4 regions of the Pseudomonas sp. FSO-7 genome follow, and region 2 is predicted to be linked to each of the others. Evidence: predicted binding sites of a transcription regulator. Region 2 holds the regulator's gene; each other region holds the start of a gene.
What was found. Region 2 encodes FliA, which starts transcription of late flagellar genes. Its sites were predicted from a motif close to CTAAAGTTTNNNNNNNNNNNGCCGNTAA; they were not measured.
Positions count from the first base shown of each region.

Region 1 (3,872 bases), 1.5 Mb from region 2:
GATGATAAGCACCAAGTCGGTCTTGGCTTGATCGACAACTTCGGTAAACGCTTGCGCGAGCGTCGTGCCTCCAACATCGCCAACGCCTTGAAGTTTGAACCCGAACTTGAATCCTGCCGCACCGATATCGACGCCGCCGACCCGTTTGAGTCTTTCAAGCAAGCCAGATGTGGGGGTTTGTAATTCCTGTAGCGTTTTGCGAATGGCGTCGTGCAGCAAGGTGGCCGGATTGGCTAGGGTATCGCTCCAAAGGTCCACGTAAATGACGAGCGCACCCTCTTTTTCCAGGGCTGGAATCAGGTCACTTCGCAAAAAAGTCGTTTTACCGGTTCTGCGTAACCCGGACAGAAACAGGCCCGAACGCAAACCTTCATCAAGAACGCCAGGATTGAGAAGCTGGTTGGCCATGCTTTCAGCCAGTTCTGGGCGCTGGAAGATGCTGCTCATGCAATTATCCCTTTTTATGGATTGGCCATAATTATTGCTGAGCCATAATTTAGCATAAGAGTTTGCGCAGGCTGAAAGCTAAACATTTGCTTGTTGATCGTGGGACTGAAGGGCCGCTGTGCAGCCCGGCGGCGGGAGCAAGCTCCCGCGCCACAACAGCGTCGATTGATCAAATCTTGAACTGCTGCACCGAAGCCTGCATCGATCCCGCCGCATTGTTCAATTGATCCGCCGTTTGCGTCAGGTTGTGAATCGAGCGGGTGTTCTCGCGGGATTGCTCGGCAATCGACTCCACCCGCTGGGCCATCTCGTCACTGGCTTTGGATTGCTCGGCAATCGTCTGGGAAATCTCCTCCACCACTTCGGCCGCATGCCGGGCACCGGTGCGGATTTCGCTGATGGACACACCGGCCTGCTGGGCCAGGTTGACGCCTTCGTCCACGCGACTGACGCACGCCTGCATGTTCGCCACTGCGTCTCGTGCGCTGGACTGGATGCGCTCGATCATCGCGGTGATTTCCTGGGTGGACTGCGTCGTGCGCGCCGCCAGGTTGCGCACCTCATCGGCCACCACCGCAAAACCACGACCCGCCTCACCGGCGCGGGCCGCTTCGATGGCGGCGTTGAGGGCCAGCAAGTTGGTCTGTTCGGCGATGCTCTTGATCACCTGGATAATCGAATGAATGTCCTCGGACGATGCATCCAGCGCCGTGATCTTGCTGGACGACTGGTTGACCACCTCGGCGATCCGGTTCATGCCTTCCACCACCCCGAGAATCACCTGGCCACCGCTGCTCGCCAAATGTTCGGACTGCGCCGAAATCGTCCGGGCGCTGTCGGCGTGCTGATGGATCTGGCTGATGTTCGCCATCATCTGCTCCATGCTCGCCGCCATGCTGGTCGCGCTCTGGGCCTGCTGATCGGCGCTGGACACAATCTGACGCGCCGTATCGCCCAAATTCCGGGACGTGCCGTGCAATTCGTCGCTCTGGTTGCGGATGGTGGAGATCATCTGCCGCAGATTGGTCTGCATTTGTTCGATCACGCCTTGCAACTGACCCAGTTCATCCTTGCTCTGAGCCCCCATCGAGCGCTGCAAATCCCCCTGGGAAATCGCCTGGGTGTTGAGGATGATCTTGTTCAGCGGCGTCAGCACCGCCTTGAGCAGGCTCCACGACAACAGCGCCAGCGCCACGCACGTGGCCAACAACGTCGCGATCAGCCAGCGCTCCGAGGTGTGAATGCTGTGGTCCTGATGCTCGCGCGATGACTGCGCCTGGTTTTCGATCAGCTCGCTCACCGTCTCGTTGCGCTCTTCCAACGCCGAAAACGCCCCGTCGAACTCCGCCCGCAACGCCTGGCCGTCCTGGGCGCCATTCAGTGCCTTGCCAATCACTTGCTTGGCGTTATCGATGTAGGTTTCGACCTGTGGCTTGAGCTCGCCAATCGCCTTGGCGACATCCCCCGGCAACTTCGCCTCGGCGTTTTCGGCGATGACCTTGCGCATCCGCTGGGTATGCTCATCGAACGCCTCCAGCACCTCTTTGGCCCCCTGGGCATCCCCCGGCTTCACCAGCAGCGCGGCGAGCACATCGGCACGAATGGCGTCGTGCATCATGTCCGCCTCCATGTGCTTGCGCATGGCCGAAATGCTGGTCTCGTTCTGCACCAGGGCCTCGGTCATGGAGTGATAACCCCACAACCCGATACCGCCGAGCAGCAACGCAAAAGAAAGACTGACCAACCCCGAGCCTATGACCTTGGTGCGGATCTTCATCGCTTACTGCTCCTGGAGCGGGGGAATTCTGAGAAAGTGTAGTCGAGCGCGAACAGAGCCTTGGGGACAGGCCAAGCGCTTATCTGAGGCTATCGGCGGGGGAGTTGATTAGATGAGTGTTCCACCAACCCGTGACGAGGGAGCTTGCTCCCGCTGGGCTGAAGCAGGCCCATTATTTCGTAGCGACAGAAGAAAGCTCAACGCTGCCCCACTCAGCAATCACCATTGGACCGGGGGAGTAACGAGGGCAATATTTTCGAGGTTATTAGAAATGGGCAGAAAAGACGTTCTCAGGTGTGGACGTCTGGTGAACGCTATCGCGCCTCGAACCAAGCCTAAAACCTCAGACAGGTCAACGCCAAGTTTGACGCTACTCAATCCTTAGGAGCGCTTCACCAGGCTGTATATCTGGATTATGATTGCGCAGCCGCCTGACCGTAATCCTCTATACTACGGGCCCATTCCCCGATCGCTACCCGTTTCTACCCCGTTTGGCAGCAAATGCCGCGTTGGGCCTCCCGCACTGGCACCCATTATCCCAAGCGTATTGCGAATACTGGAAAGATGATCTTTATAAAAAATAATAAGCTTTTCTCCTGTTTATACTTGTTGGCAGTCGTCATAACCATCGGCATGGTGTACTCACTGGGCTTCGGGGAAGCGGCAAGCCAGATTGCGACCCAGCCCGAGCGCCTGAGAAACTTCACGTTCCCCATCTGGGAACAACACGCTTTTTCGCAACATGGTTTCCTCGTTTTCTATTCGATGGAGAACTACGCAAATAAGATCGCGTACTCCAACCATGCCACGGCTTATCTGTTCTACATGTACGGCCTCTATAAACTAGAAATGTTTGTGCAGGCATTACCGATGAGAGTGACAGGGGCCTTCCTGAACATCATTTCGCTGGCAGGCGTTACGTTCTTTTTTCTGTCCCGTCTGGTGGAAAAGCGCCTGGCATTCGGTCAGGGGCTGCTGATTCTGTTATCGGTCGTATTCATGGTGTCGATGCCGGGATTCTGGATTTCTTCGGCTAGATTCAACGTCGACAATACATTCCCATTGATATTTGCACTCCAGGCGCTGGCTGCGTTCCTGATCTGGAAAAATCAGGAACGGTCCGGAGCGGTCATGACAGTGATCGTGTGTTTTGCCGTGTTTTCTCCGATCTCGGCGGCGTTGCTGGGCGCCGCCTTGCTGGTTTGGGCATGCCGCAGCGACGGTCTCGACAGGCGGATGTGTCGCCTGGCATTGGTGGCCATCGTTGCGGCCGTTGCCTTCTATCTGCCGTCCCCTCTGATAGCGAAGGCACTGGGTTTCACCTCGTCCAACAGCGGCTGGCTGTTTCGCGCTGGTCTGGATGGCGACACCACTTATTTCACCAACATCCTGAAGTCGATACTTGATCCCCAGTTCCCGCGGCCAATTCCGACCATTGCCGTGCCGATCCTGTTCCTGGTAGCCCAGTTGGCCTATTTCCGCATGATCAAACGGCGCGAACCTGCCGGTGTTGCGGCATCGGCGGGGACCTCCCCGTTGGCCGGCATCCACATGTTCTACTACCTGCTTTTTTCACAATACGTGATGACCAGTCTGCTCTGGCCGCAGGCCGTTGCCATTCATCCGTACCTGTATGACTACCTGCTGA
Region 1 covers NZ_CM184193.1:398,374-402,245, forward strand. Annotated here, with positions in the region: gene AC515T_RS01725 (AAA family ATPase) at 1-447, opposite strand, end outside; gene AC515T_RS01730 (methyl-accepting chemotaxis protein) at 617-2,224, opposite strand; gene AC515T_RS01735 (hypothetical protein) at 2,726-3,872, shown strand, end outside.
Region 1: the regulator FliA is predicted to act here: its motif matches at 2,314-2,341, upstream of AC515T_RS01730 (methyl-accepting chemotaxis protein).

Region 2 (3,872 bases):
GCGCAAACGCGTCGTGCTGATCGATACCGCGGGCCTGCAAGCCAGCGATCCGGCCCTGCGCATGCAGCTCGAAAGCCTGGCCGGACGCGGCATCAAGTCAAAAAATTATCTCGTGTTGGCAACCACCAGCCAGAAACAGGTTCTAACCGCCGCGTACCACAGCTACAAACGCTGCGGGCTGGCCGGCTGCATCCTGACTAAGCTGGACGAAACGGCCAGCCTGGGCGAGGTGTTGAGCCTGGCGATCGGTCATGAACTGCCGGTGGCCTACCTGACCGATGGGCCGCGGATCCCGGATGATTTGCATCTGCCGCGCCGTCATCAACTGGTCAGTCGTGCCGTGAGTGTGCAAATGCAGGAAGAACCCAGCGAAGAAGCCATGGCTGACATGTTCGCTGACATCTACCACAGCCCGACCAAACAGGTCGGCTGAGGTAATCATGAATATTTTTTGTACCTACATCGATGGTCTGCCATGCATTGTTCCTTATGCGAACGCGCAGCCAGTAATGTGGCCTCCGTCTAAGAAGACAAGGTAAAGAACGAACATGGGCAGCATGCATCCCGTACAGGTGATCGCGGTGACCGGCGGCAAAGGTGGCGTCGGGAAGACTAACGTGTCAGTGAACTTGTCCCTGGCTCTGGCAGAGCTTGGCCGACGGGTCATGCTGCTGGACGCCGACCTGGGCCTGGCGAACGTCGACGTGCTGCTGGGGCTTACCCCCAAACGCACCCTGGCGGACGTGATCGAAGGCCGTTGCGAACTGCGCGACGTGCTCTTGCAGGGGCCGGGCGGGATTCGCATCGTGCCCGCTGCCTCCGGCACCCAGAGCATGGTTCACCTGACCCCGGCGCAGCATGCGGGCCTGATCCAGGCCTTCAGCGACATCGGCGACAACCTCGATGTGCTGGTGATTGACACTGCCGCCGGCATCGGCGACTCGGTTGTCAGTTTCGTCCGCGCCGCCCAGGAAGTGCTGCTGGTGGTCTGCGACGAACCGACGTCCATCACCGACGCCTACGCCCTGATCAAACTGCTGAACCGCGACTATGGCATGAACCGCTTCCGCGTCCTGGCCAACATGGCCCAGAGCCCGCAGGAAGGACGCAACCTGTTCGCCAAGTTGACCAAGGTCACCGATCGCTTCCTGGACGTCGCCCTGCAATACGTCGGCGCCGTGCCGTACGACGAAAGCGTACGCAAGGCCGTCCAGAAGCAACGTGCCGTTTATGAAGCTTTTCCACGTTCCAAGTGCGCGCTGGCGTTCAAGGCGATCGCCCAGAAGGTCGATACCTGGCCCCTGCCGGCCAACCCCCGCGGGCATCTGGAATTTTTCGTCGAGCGTCTTGTGCAACAAACAGCAGGGCCCGTGCTATGACAGCCAGCGGTTACAACCATCTCTACAAAAAATCGGCACGGGACGCCCAATACGAACTGATCGAGCGTTACGCGCCATTGGTCAAGCGTATCGCCTACCACTTGCTGGCGCGGTTGCCGGCCAGTGTCCAGGTCGAGGACTTGATCCAGGCCGGCATGATCGGCCTGCTTGAAGTGTCGAACAAATACGACGCCAGCAAAGGCGCCAGTTTCGAGACCTATGCCGGTATTCGCATTCGCGGGGCGATGCTCGATGAAGTCCGCAAGGGCGATTGGGCGCCGCGTTCGGTGCACCGCAATACCCGTATGGTCAGTGACGCGATTCGCGCAATTGAAGCGAAAACCGGGCGTGACGCTAAAGATCACGAAGTTGCGGCCGAACTCCAGTTGAGTCTCGACGATTATTACGGGATTTTGAACGATACCTTGGGCAGCCGCCTGTTCAGTTTCGACGACCTGTTGCAGGACGGCGAACACGAAGGGCTGCACGAGGATAACGCGAGTGCTCACATGGAGCCGTCGCGTGACCTGGAAGATGAGCGTTTCCAGAGCGCGCTGGCGGAGGCGATTGCCAATTTGCCGGAGCGTGAGCGGCTGGTCTTGGCGCTGTACTACGACGAAGAGCTGAACCTCAAGGAAATCGGTGAGGTCCTGGGGGTCAGTGAATCGCGGGTCAGCCAGTTACACAGCCAGTGCGCGGCCCGTTTGCGGGGGCGTTTGGGGGAGTGGCGAGCGCGTTGACAGGCAGTGTGGGGACACTGCGACGAGGCTGGCCTGGCAGGTACTGCGCCAGTCTCCATCCGTTGTGCTCCAGACCGTTGTCGAGTGTTGTGCCGGATTGATTGAAATGGCGCGTCCAGGTGCTGGGCGCGTTTAAGACTGCTTGGAGGTCGAATTGGACAAGAACATGAAAATCCTCATCGTTGATGACTTCTCAACGATGCGGCGGATCATTAAAAACCTGTTGCGTGACCTTGGGTTCACCAACACGGCCGAAGCAGATGACGGGACCACTGCGCTCCCGATGTTGCACAGTGGCAACTTCGATTTTCTGGTTACCGACTGGAACATGCCGGGCATGACCGGTATCGACCTGCTGCGCCAGGTGCGTGCCGACGAAAAACTCAAGCACCTTCCGGTGCTGATGGTCACTGCCGAAGCCAAGCGCGAGCAGATCATCGAAGCGGCCCAGGCCGGTGTAAACGGCTATGTGGTCAAACCCTTCACGGCCCAGGCGTTGAAAGAGAAGATCGAAAAAATCTTCGAACGCATCGGTTAACGGCGCCACGGGGGAGCTATGGACAACGAATCTTCAATGGGCGATTTCGAATCGACCCTGAAAAAACATGCCCGCGAACTGGTCGACAGCCTTGAAAAAGGTCGTTTTGGCGATGCGGTTCAAATGATCCATGAGCTCAACCAGACCCGTGACCGCGGTCTGTATCAGGAAGTGGGCAAGCTCACGCGTGAACTGCACAGCGCGATTGTCAATTTCCAGATCGACCCGCACATGCCGCAGGCCGAGGAAGTCTCCCAGATCACCGACGCCACCGAGCGCCTGGGGTATGTGGTCAAGCTGACCGAAGCCGCGGCCAACCGCACCATGGACCTGGTGGAGAGCGCGACGCCGCTGGTCAACGGCCTGAGCGAAGAGGCTCAGGCCTTGAGCACCGACTGGGGCCGGTTCATGCGTCGCGAAGTCGGTGCTGAAGAGTTTCGGGAGCTGGCCCGTCGGGTCGACGGTTTCCTGGCGCGCAGCAGCACCGAGAACCGCGCCGTGGCAAGCAACCTCAACGACATTCTGCTGGCCCAGGACTATCAAGACCTGACCGGCCAGGTGATCAAGCGTGTGACCCAGTTGGTCACCGAAGTGGAAAGCAACCTGCTCAAACTGGTGTTGATGGCCAGCCAGGTCGACCGCTTTGCAGGCATCGAACACGACCGTGAAGCGATGCTTGCTGAAAAAGATCCACAAAAACATCTCTCTCAGGGTGAAGGTCCGCAAATTCATGCCGATAAAAGAGAAGACGTTATGTCCGGTCAGGACGATGTGGACGATTTGCTGTCCAGCCTTGGATTCTGAGTTTTAGCCCTGTTTTAGGAGCAGCCATTAATGAGCTTCGGCGCCGATGAAGAGATCCTTCAGGATTTCCTGGTTGAGGCCGGCGAGATTCTAGAGCAACTGTCCGAACAGCTGGTCGAGCTGGAAAGCCGACCAGATGATGCGGATCTGCTCAATGCAATTTTTCGCGGTTTCCACACTGTAAAAGGAGGCGCCGGCTTCCTCCAGCTCAACGAGCTGGTGGAGTGCTGTCACATTGCCGAGAACGTGTTCGACATCCTGCGCAAGGGTGAGCGTCGCGTTGATTCGGAACTGATGGACGTGGTGCTCGAAGCGCTGGATGCGGTCAACAGCATGTTCAGCGAGGTGCGCGAGCGTTCGCCGATCACCGCTGCCACTCCTGAGTTGCTCGCCGCGCTGGCACGCCTGGCC
Region 2 covers NZ_CM184193.1:1,858,076-1,861,947, forward strand. Annotated here, with positions in the region: gene flhF (flagellar biosynthesis GTPase FlhF) at 1-433, shown strand, start outside; gene fleN (flagellar synthesis regulator FleN) at 549-1,379, shown strand; gene fliA (RNA polymerase sigma factor FliA) at 1,376-2,119, shown strand; gene AC515T_RS08190 (chemotaxis response regulator CheY) at 2,286-2,657, shown strand; gene AC515T_RS08195 (protein phosphatase CheZ) at 2,676-3,461, shown strand; gene AC515T_RS08200 (chemotaxis protein CheA) at 3,492-3,872, shown strand, end outside.

Region 3 (3,872 bases), 1.4 Mb from region 2:
CGTCATGATGATTGCCGGGATAGGTGCGATTAACTTTTTAGTCAGACGCAGTGCACCGACTCCGTTGATGACATGCACGAACAATCCGACTGTGATTTCCGTCGTCTATGGGGTTATTACCGCTTCGCTCGTTTTTATCGTGCTGAAGCAACTCTAACTGGTATAGCGCATTGAAACTTCACGGGGTGATGTCGTAGTGGGCACGATTTCCCTTCGGACTGCTTTCAAAGATGTATAGGCCTTTTCAGGCCGCCCCGCCCTTTCCATGAAACGCCTGCCCCAACACCGCCAACCGCTCCGCCAACGGCGGCAAGCACTGACTGCTGCGGGTCAGGATGCCGATGTTGTCGGCGTTGCGCTCAGCCACGGCCTGCACGCTTTGCAGGCGCTGGTTAATGCCCATCGACGCCTTGGATTGTTCCTGGGTGGTATTGGCGATCAGGTCGTTGAAATGATTGATCACGGCGATGTCTTCGACGACGGCATGCAACAGTTGCGAAGCCAGTTGGCTGGCGGACACACAACGCTCCACCCCGTCGCGGCTGTCTTGCATCGCGACGGCGGCCTGGCGGCTGCCTTGCTGCAGTTTGGCGATGATCTGCTGGATCTCGGTGGTGGACGCCGAGGTCTTTTGTGACAGGGTGCGAACCTCATCGGCCACCACCGCGAACCCGCGGCCCTGCTCGCCAGCCCGAGCGGCCTCGATGGCGGCGTTGAGGGCCAATAGGTTGGTCTGCTCGGCAATGCCGTTGATCACATCCAGTACCTGACCGATCTGCTGGGCCTGCTCGGCCAGGACCTGCACGGTTTCGTTGGTCAGGTTGATGCGCCCTGCCAGTTCGACAATCTCTTCCCGGGTCTGGTCAACCGTGCTGCGCCCGCGGGTGACCTGCTCGTTGGCCTGGCCGGCACGCTGCAGGGTCTGGTCGACATGGCCGGCAATATTTTCCATGGCTTGGACCAGATGGCTGATCGCACCGCTCATCTGTGCCACTTCATCAAGTTGGTGACGGGCGCCGGTTTCCAGGGTCTGGCCAACCTGGGACAGGTCCTGGCCCAGGTCCGAGAGGTTGCGGGTGTCGCGCACCACGCCGTCCACCAGTTGGGTGACCTGCTGGAGGAAATGATCGAAACGCTCACTCGAAGAGACCTTGACGCCGTCGCTGCGTGGCCTGCCGGTGTCATTGCTCAGTTGGGCGGCCGCCGCCAGCACCTTGTCGAGCACCTCCTGGTTTTCCGTGGCGTCGGCCAGGCTCTGGTTCGCCAGGTAAATCAGGATCACGCTTTCCACCACCACGTAGAACGCGTGGAGGAAGACCATCGACCAGCCACCGTGGCTACCCATGACGAACACTGGATAACCCTGGTGTTGAAGCCAGTGAAACCCCAGGTGATGAACCGCGATGGTGGCGGCGGCGACGACAATCGGCAGCCAGTCACGGTAGAACGTCAGCACGGCCAGCAGCACGAAGATCCCGAAGTGGAATTCGATCACGCCGTGGGTCTGGTTGATGTGCAATGCCGCCATGACCATCAGCGCCACCGCGATGACACAGCGCATGGCCCGGGTGCCGGCCAGGACGCGATAAAGCGCGGTGCTCGCCACACAGGTTGTCGCCCCCACCAGCAGCGCCTGGGTGAACGTCGAGTGGAGGAATGCCAGGCTCAGGGAATACAGCAACGTGAGCCAAAGCAGCCCCAGCATGATGCGGTCGGCTTTACGGTGGTGATCGTTAAAGCGCACGGGCAATGTCATGGGGGGGCGTCCTTTTCAAAGACTTGTAGGTCCGTTACCAGATGCCGTTAACGGCTTAGCGGCGTTTCGAGGGAGAACTTTAACTGATTACCATCAATTAGTAGCATTACGCCACCAAGCTTTTCTCTGCGGCCTTTGCTTTATGATGTCCGCCATCTCATGAATGACTGATGGAACCCCCATGACTTTCGATTTCGACACCGTATTGGAGCGCCACGGCACCGGCAGTACCAAATGGAGCCGCTACCCGGCCGATGTGTTGCCGATGTGGGTGGCCGACATGGACTTCCCCGCCCCGCCGGTGGTCATCGACGCGCTGCACAAGCGCCTCGCACATCCGATGCTGGGCTACAGCATCGCCCAGGACACTCTGCGCGCGGCCATCGTGGCTGACCTGGGGAGCAAGTACGCCTGGCGCGTCGAACCCCAGCAGATCGTGTTCCTGCCTGGCGTCGAGCCGGGTTTCAACATGGCGCTGCATGCCCTGGTGGAGCCCCAGCAGAATGTCGTGGTGCAAGTGCCCAACTACCCGCCGCTGCGTCACGCCCCCGATCACTGGCAGTTGAATAAAGTGGAATTGCCGTTCACCCCGGTCAACGGTGAGTTCCATACGCCGTTGGCGGCATTGCGCGAGGCGTTGCAGGGTGGCGGCGCGCTGTTGCTGAGCAATCCCCATAACCCGCTGGGCAAAGTGTTTGAGCGCGAAGAACTCAAGGCCGTGGCCGACATTTGCCTGGCGCAGGACGCCTGGATCATCTCCGATGAAATTCATGCCGAACTGTGTTTCGACGGCCGCGTGCACATTCCGACCGCCTCCCTCAGCCCGGAGATTGCCGAGCGCACCATCACCCTGATGTCCGCCAGCAAGGCCTACAACATCGCCGGGCTGAAAACTTCATTCGCCATTATCCAGAACGCCAAGCTGCGCGAACGGGTCAACAGCGCCCGGGCCGGCATGGTCGACAGCGTCAATGCCCTGGGCCTGGAAGCGACCCGTGCGGCCTACAGCGAAGCCGGCCCATGGCTGGAGGCCTTGAAAGCTTATCTGCAAGCCAACCGCGATTACCTGGTCGAGGCGGTGAACACCCGTCTGCCGGGCATCACCATGACCGTGCCCCAGGGCACTTACCTGGCCTGGCTGGATTGCGCCGGGTTGGGGCTGGACGATCCGCAAGGGTTCTTCTTGAAAGAAGCCAAGGTCGGACTGAGTGCCGGGCTGGATTTTGGTGATGATGCCGGGCAGTTCGTGCGCTTGAACTTCGGCTGCCCGCGGGCGTTGCTGGAGGAAGGCATCACGCGGATGGAGCGCAGCCTGAAAGCCAGGGGCTGATCCCCCCAGACGAAAATCCTCTGTGGCGAGGGAGCTTGCTCCCGCTGGGGCGCGAAGCGGCCCTCAATGGGCAGACAACTCGGTGTTGGTGAGAACTGGGGCTGCTTCGCAGCCCAGCGGGAGCAAGCTCCCTCGCCACACACAGGCGCTCTCGCCACGATGATCGGTGCTTTACTCATGCATATCCGGCGCATGGACAAAACACAACTTGTTCCCCTCTGGATCGCGGCAATACGCCCCGAAATAACCTTCGCAATACTGCGGCCTCGGGCCGGGTGGGCCTTCGTCGGTACCGCCCATGGCCATCGCCTGCTCCCAGGCGGCGCGGACGGTTTGCGGGGAGTCGGCGGCGAAGCTCACTTGCATGCCATTGCCCCAGGTCGCGGGCAGGCCGTTGAACGGCAGTTGGACAAACACCTGCGGCCAATGCTTGCCGGGTAGACGCCAGCCTTCCCCCGGCGGGCCCGAATCGTTTTCACCCTCGATACGCTCCAGCCCCAGGCAGCCGAGGACGGCGTCATAAAAAGCGACCATTTTCGGCAGGTCGCGCGCGCCGATCTGTATGTGGCTGAACATTGCCCTGCTCCTTATCGACACCCGTACTGACGTTGGAGAATACCGGCTCGCCCATGTTCGCCACAGCCGACGATTCACCGACGAAACGACCTGCCGTGACGCTCATCGACTGGCAGGGCAATCCGACCGAACTCTGCCCGAAAACCCAAAGTCCACCCTCCATCACAACCACATCCAGCCTGGAGAATGACGATGGTCGACTACCCTTTC
Region 3 covers NZ_CM184193.1:3,256,016-3,259,887, reverse strand. Annotated here, with positions in the region: gene AC515T_RS14310 (hypothetical protein) at 1-157, shown strand, start outside; gene AC515T_RS14305 (methyl-accepting chemotaxis protein) at 245-1,756, opposite strand; gene AC515T_RS14300 (MalY/PatB family protein) at 1,938-3,086, shown strand; gene AC515T_RS14295 (VOC family protein) at 3,258-3,662, opposite strand; gene AC515T_RS14290 (SDR family oxidoreductase) at 3,855-3,872, shown strand, end outside.
Region 3: the regulator FliA is predicted to act here: its motif matches at 1,812-1,839, upstream of AC515T_RS14305 (methyl-accepting chemotaxis protein).

Region 4 (3,872 bases), 3.2 Mb from region 2:
CGACCCGGCCGATGCCCCAGCCAATCGAACCAGAGCCCACCAGGCTTTCCGCGCTGCCCAGCACCAGGCGACCGATCAACAGGCTGATCAGGCTGAATGTTGGCAGGTGTGGCGTCCAGGCCGACACCAGCATGAACACACCGCTCAGCCCGCAGCCGGCGAGGCCGAACATCACCGCGCGCTTGCTCCCCAGGTTGTCGATGATTCGCCCTGCGTAAGGGCGACTGAGCAGGGTGGCCAGGTACTGCACGCTGATCACCAGCCCGGCGATCACCGCGCCGAAACCCAGTTCGCCGTGGACGAAGCCGGGCAGCACGGCCAGGGGAATGCCGATATTCAGGTAGCCGATGAAGGTGAACAGGACGATGGAAACGACTTGCAGCGTGACCGCCAGGGGGCGCGGGGAATCTGACATGGGAAAGAGGTCCACGGAGCAGCAGGATAGATAGGCTGCTTATGATAACGGCGACCGTGGCGTCCGGACGCAGAAAAGTAAAACTATTTGCCCAATGGTGGTTCAGCTGTCGTGCTGTCCGCTGACCAGGCGCGTGGTGACCAGCGCGGCGATGGCGTTCTCTTCGCTGCCGAAACGCGCCAGCAGGGCCGCTTGTTTCTCGGCGGAAAGGCGGGTCCAGATATCGACCATTTTCTCGGCGGTGCCGATCAGGAGGCTGGCCTGGGGGGCGCTGAAGGGAGGGGTGTCATCGCTCATGGGGGCACTCGGGTTCAGGCAGTGTGGAAAGCGCATCTTAGCGCTTTCCACACGGTCTGGTGGTGCGGGTCAATCAGTCTTCGCTGTCGGCCTGGCGGCGTTCAGTGGGTTGCTTGGGCTCGGGTTGCTGGGCATCAGGTTGCCCCCCGGCTTGTAGCGTGGTCGTCTGCTCAGTGTCGTGCAGGCTTGGGAAGGGGAGATTAGGGATCTCGTGCATATCGCGCTCCTCGCAAAGTCTGTTGATAGATCTGGTAGATCCGCGCTTTTACAAAGCCTGGGCAGGATACAGCAGGAGAAATGACAAAAAGACTATTAAATCCCGTTGTGCCGACAAAAGGGATTGTCTGGACAAGTCATGACCAATCTTGCTTTACGCTGGCTTGGGCGAGCGTTCCTGACGGCTGACAGGGATTACCAATAGTCGGCAAGGCATCAAGAATGCACCTGAAGTGCCGATGGCATGTATATATCCCGCCGCACTCGGTCGCGATACCGGACATGGAGGTCGGGGCGTGTCGCTCCGTGAGCTCGGCTCTTTTTATTGCCATGAGATCCCCTCCATGTTTCTACAAAAATCCTTGAGAGCCCAGATCCTTGCTCTGCTCAGCGGCAGTTTGCTGGCGATACTGTTGATCGCCCTGGCGTCCTTTCATTTCCTGTCCGAGGGCGTCCAGAATTATCGCAACCTGATTGATGGCCCGTTGCGCGCCTCGCAGTTGATCGACGAGGCCAACCTGCAATTCAAGGTGCAGGTCCAGGAATGGAAAAACGTCCTGTTGCGCGGCAAGCAGCCAGCGGACCTGGATAAGTACTGGAAGCAATTCGAAGAGCGCCAGCACGATGTCCAGGGCATTCTGGGTGAGTTGATCGGGCACAAAGACCTCCCTGCCCAAATCAAGGCGCGCATTGAACGCCTGCGGGACGAACACCGTCAGTTGGGTTCGGCGTACCAGAAGGGCCGGGACGCGTTTGTGGCGGCAGGTGCTGACGCGGCGGCCGGTGATGCGGCGGTCAAGGGCGTCGACCGTGCTGCCAGCGAGCAGATGAGTGCGCTGGTGGCTGAGTTGCGCCAGATGGGCAACGAGCAATCGGTGTCGATCAGTGCCGGGGCCGACCGGACCATTATGCTGGGTACTGTGGTGATGCTGGTCTCGGGCCTGCTGATCGGGGTATTCAGCCTGTGGCTGGTCAACCGCAATCTGGTGCAGCCCATCCGCAACCTGATCGCATACGTGACCCAATTGAGTCACGGCCGTTTCGCCGAGCGGGTCGTCAGCAATCGCCAGGACGAACTGGGCGATCTCGCCCTGGCGGCCAACACCTTGCGCGATTTCCTCGCCGAAACCTTCACGCGCCTGCAACGCAGTGCCACGGAACTGGACAGTGCCAGCGGTGAGCTCAATGCCATCGCCAGCCTGATGAGCCAAGGCACCAGCGAACAATTCGAACGCACCGATCAGGTGGCAACGGCCATGAACGAGATGTCCGCCACCGCCCAGGAAGTTGCCCGCCATGCCGCCGATGCGGCGCGGGCTGCCGATGATGCCGATCAATCGGCGCAGCAGGGCGAGAAAGTGATGCAGGGCACTGTCCACACCATCACCCGGATGCGTGGCGAAATTGCCAACACGGCCACGGTTATCCGTCGCCTGGAAACCGACAGCGGACGCATCGGTAAAGTGCTTGAAGTGATTCGCGGGATTGCCGAGCAGACCAACCTGCTGGCCCTCAACGCTGCCATCGAAGCGGCACGGGCGGGTGAGGCCGGACGCGGTTTCGCGGTGGTCGCCGATGAGGTTCGCAACCTGGCCCAGCGCACGGCGTCATCGATCATCGAGATCAATCAGATCATCCAGACCGTGCAGACTGGCGCGGTGGACGCGGCCCAGGCCATCGAAAGCGGGCAGTCGCGCAGTGAAGAAAGTGTCGAGCAGGTGACCCAGGCCGGTGCCATGCTGGAGCGCATCACCCAGGCGGTGGAAGCGATTCGCGACATGAACCGCCAGATCGCCACCGCCGCGGAAGAGCAGACCTCCGTGGCCGAAGACATCTCGCGCAACCTGACTGAAATCACCTGCATCGCCAGCACCAACCTCGACAATGTGCAGCGCACCGAAGCGGCCAGTCGGGATTTGCATGGGTTGTCGGGGCAGTTGAATGAAGTGACGGCGCGGTTGAGTGCCTGACGGTATTGATCTGTTTGCAATAGGGCCTGATTAACACCTGTGGCGAGGGAGCTTGCTCCCGCTGGGCTGCGCAGCAGCCCCAAGGCCATTCAACGCGGTGGGTCAGGAATAGAACGGTTGGCAGCTTTTACGGCTGCTGAGCAGCCGAGCGGGAGCAAGCTCCCTCGCCACAAAAGCTCATGCGAGCGTGAAGTGAGCAGGGGGGCAGAGGAACGCTCTCAATAATCGCGCCGCTTGCGAAACGCCCATCGGCCTGCAATCACGGTGAAGGTTGCCACCAGCGCCACGAGGATCCAGAAGCCTTCGGGGTCGCTGGCCAGCGGTACCCCGCCGACATTCATGCCGAAAAAACCGGCAATGATGTTGATGGGCAACGCCAGGACCGTGACCACCGTCAGGGTGAACAGCGTGCGGTTGCTTTGTTCGTTGAGGTTGGCGGCGATCTCTTCCTGCAGCAGCTTGATCCGCTCGCCCAGGGCGGTGAGGTCGTTGATGATCAGGGCGAACTCCTCAGTCGACTTGCGCAGCTCCTTGACGTCTTCCTTCTGCAACCATTGCGGTGGGCGGTTGAGCAGGCGCAGCAACGAGCCTGGCTCCAGGGCCAGCAGGCGTTGCAGGCGCACCAGCACGCGGCGTTGGGCACCTAGCTCGGCGCGGTTGGTGGACAGTCGCGAAGAGAGCAGTTGGTCTTCGATCTGGTCGACGCTGAGGCTGGTCTTGCGCACGATCTGGGTCAGCACTTCGCCTTGGTCGCGCAGCAGATGCACCAGCAGTTCCAGCGGGGAACGAAAGCACTCACCGGCCTTGACCGATGAGCGCAGCTTGTCGACCGAATGCAAAGGTTGCAGACGCGCGCTGATGATCAACCGACTGTGCACGCACACCCACAACGTCGATACGTCCGAGGACACCAGGTTGCTGAGGTTGAACACGACATCGTTCACCACCGCCAGCAGTGCCGAGTCCACATGTTC
Region 4 covers NZ_CM184193.1:5,057,239-5,061,110, reverse strand. Annotated here, with positions in the region: gene AC515T_RS22135 (MFS transporter) at 1-415, opposite strand, end outside; gene AC515T_RS22130 (hypothetical protein) at 518-748, opposite strand; gene AC515T_RS22125 (hypothetical protein) at 786-929, opposite strand; gene AC515T_RS22120 (methyl-accepting chemotaxis protein) at 1,273-2,898, shown strand; gene AC515T_RS22115 (transporter) at 3,117-3,872, opposite strand, start outside.
Region 4: the regulator FliA is predicted to act here: its motif matches at 1,144-1,171, upstream of AC515T_RS22120 (methyl-accepting chemotaxis protein).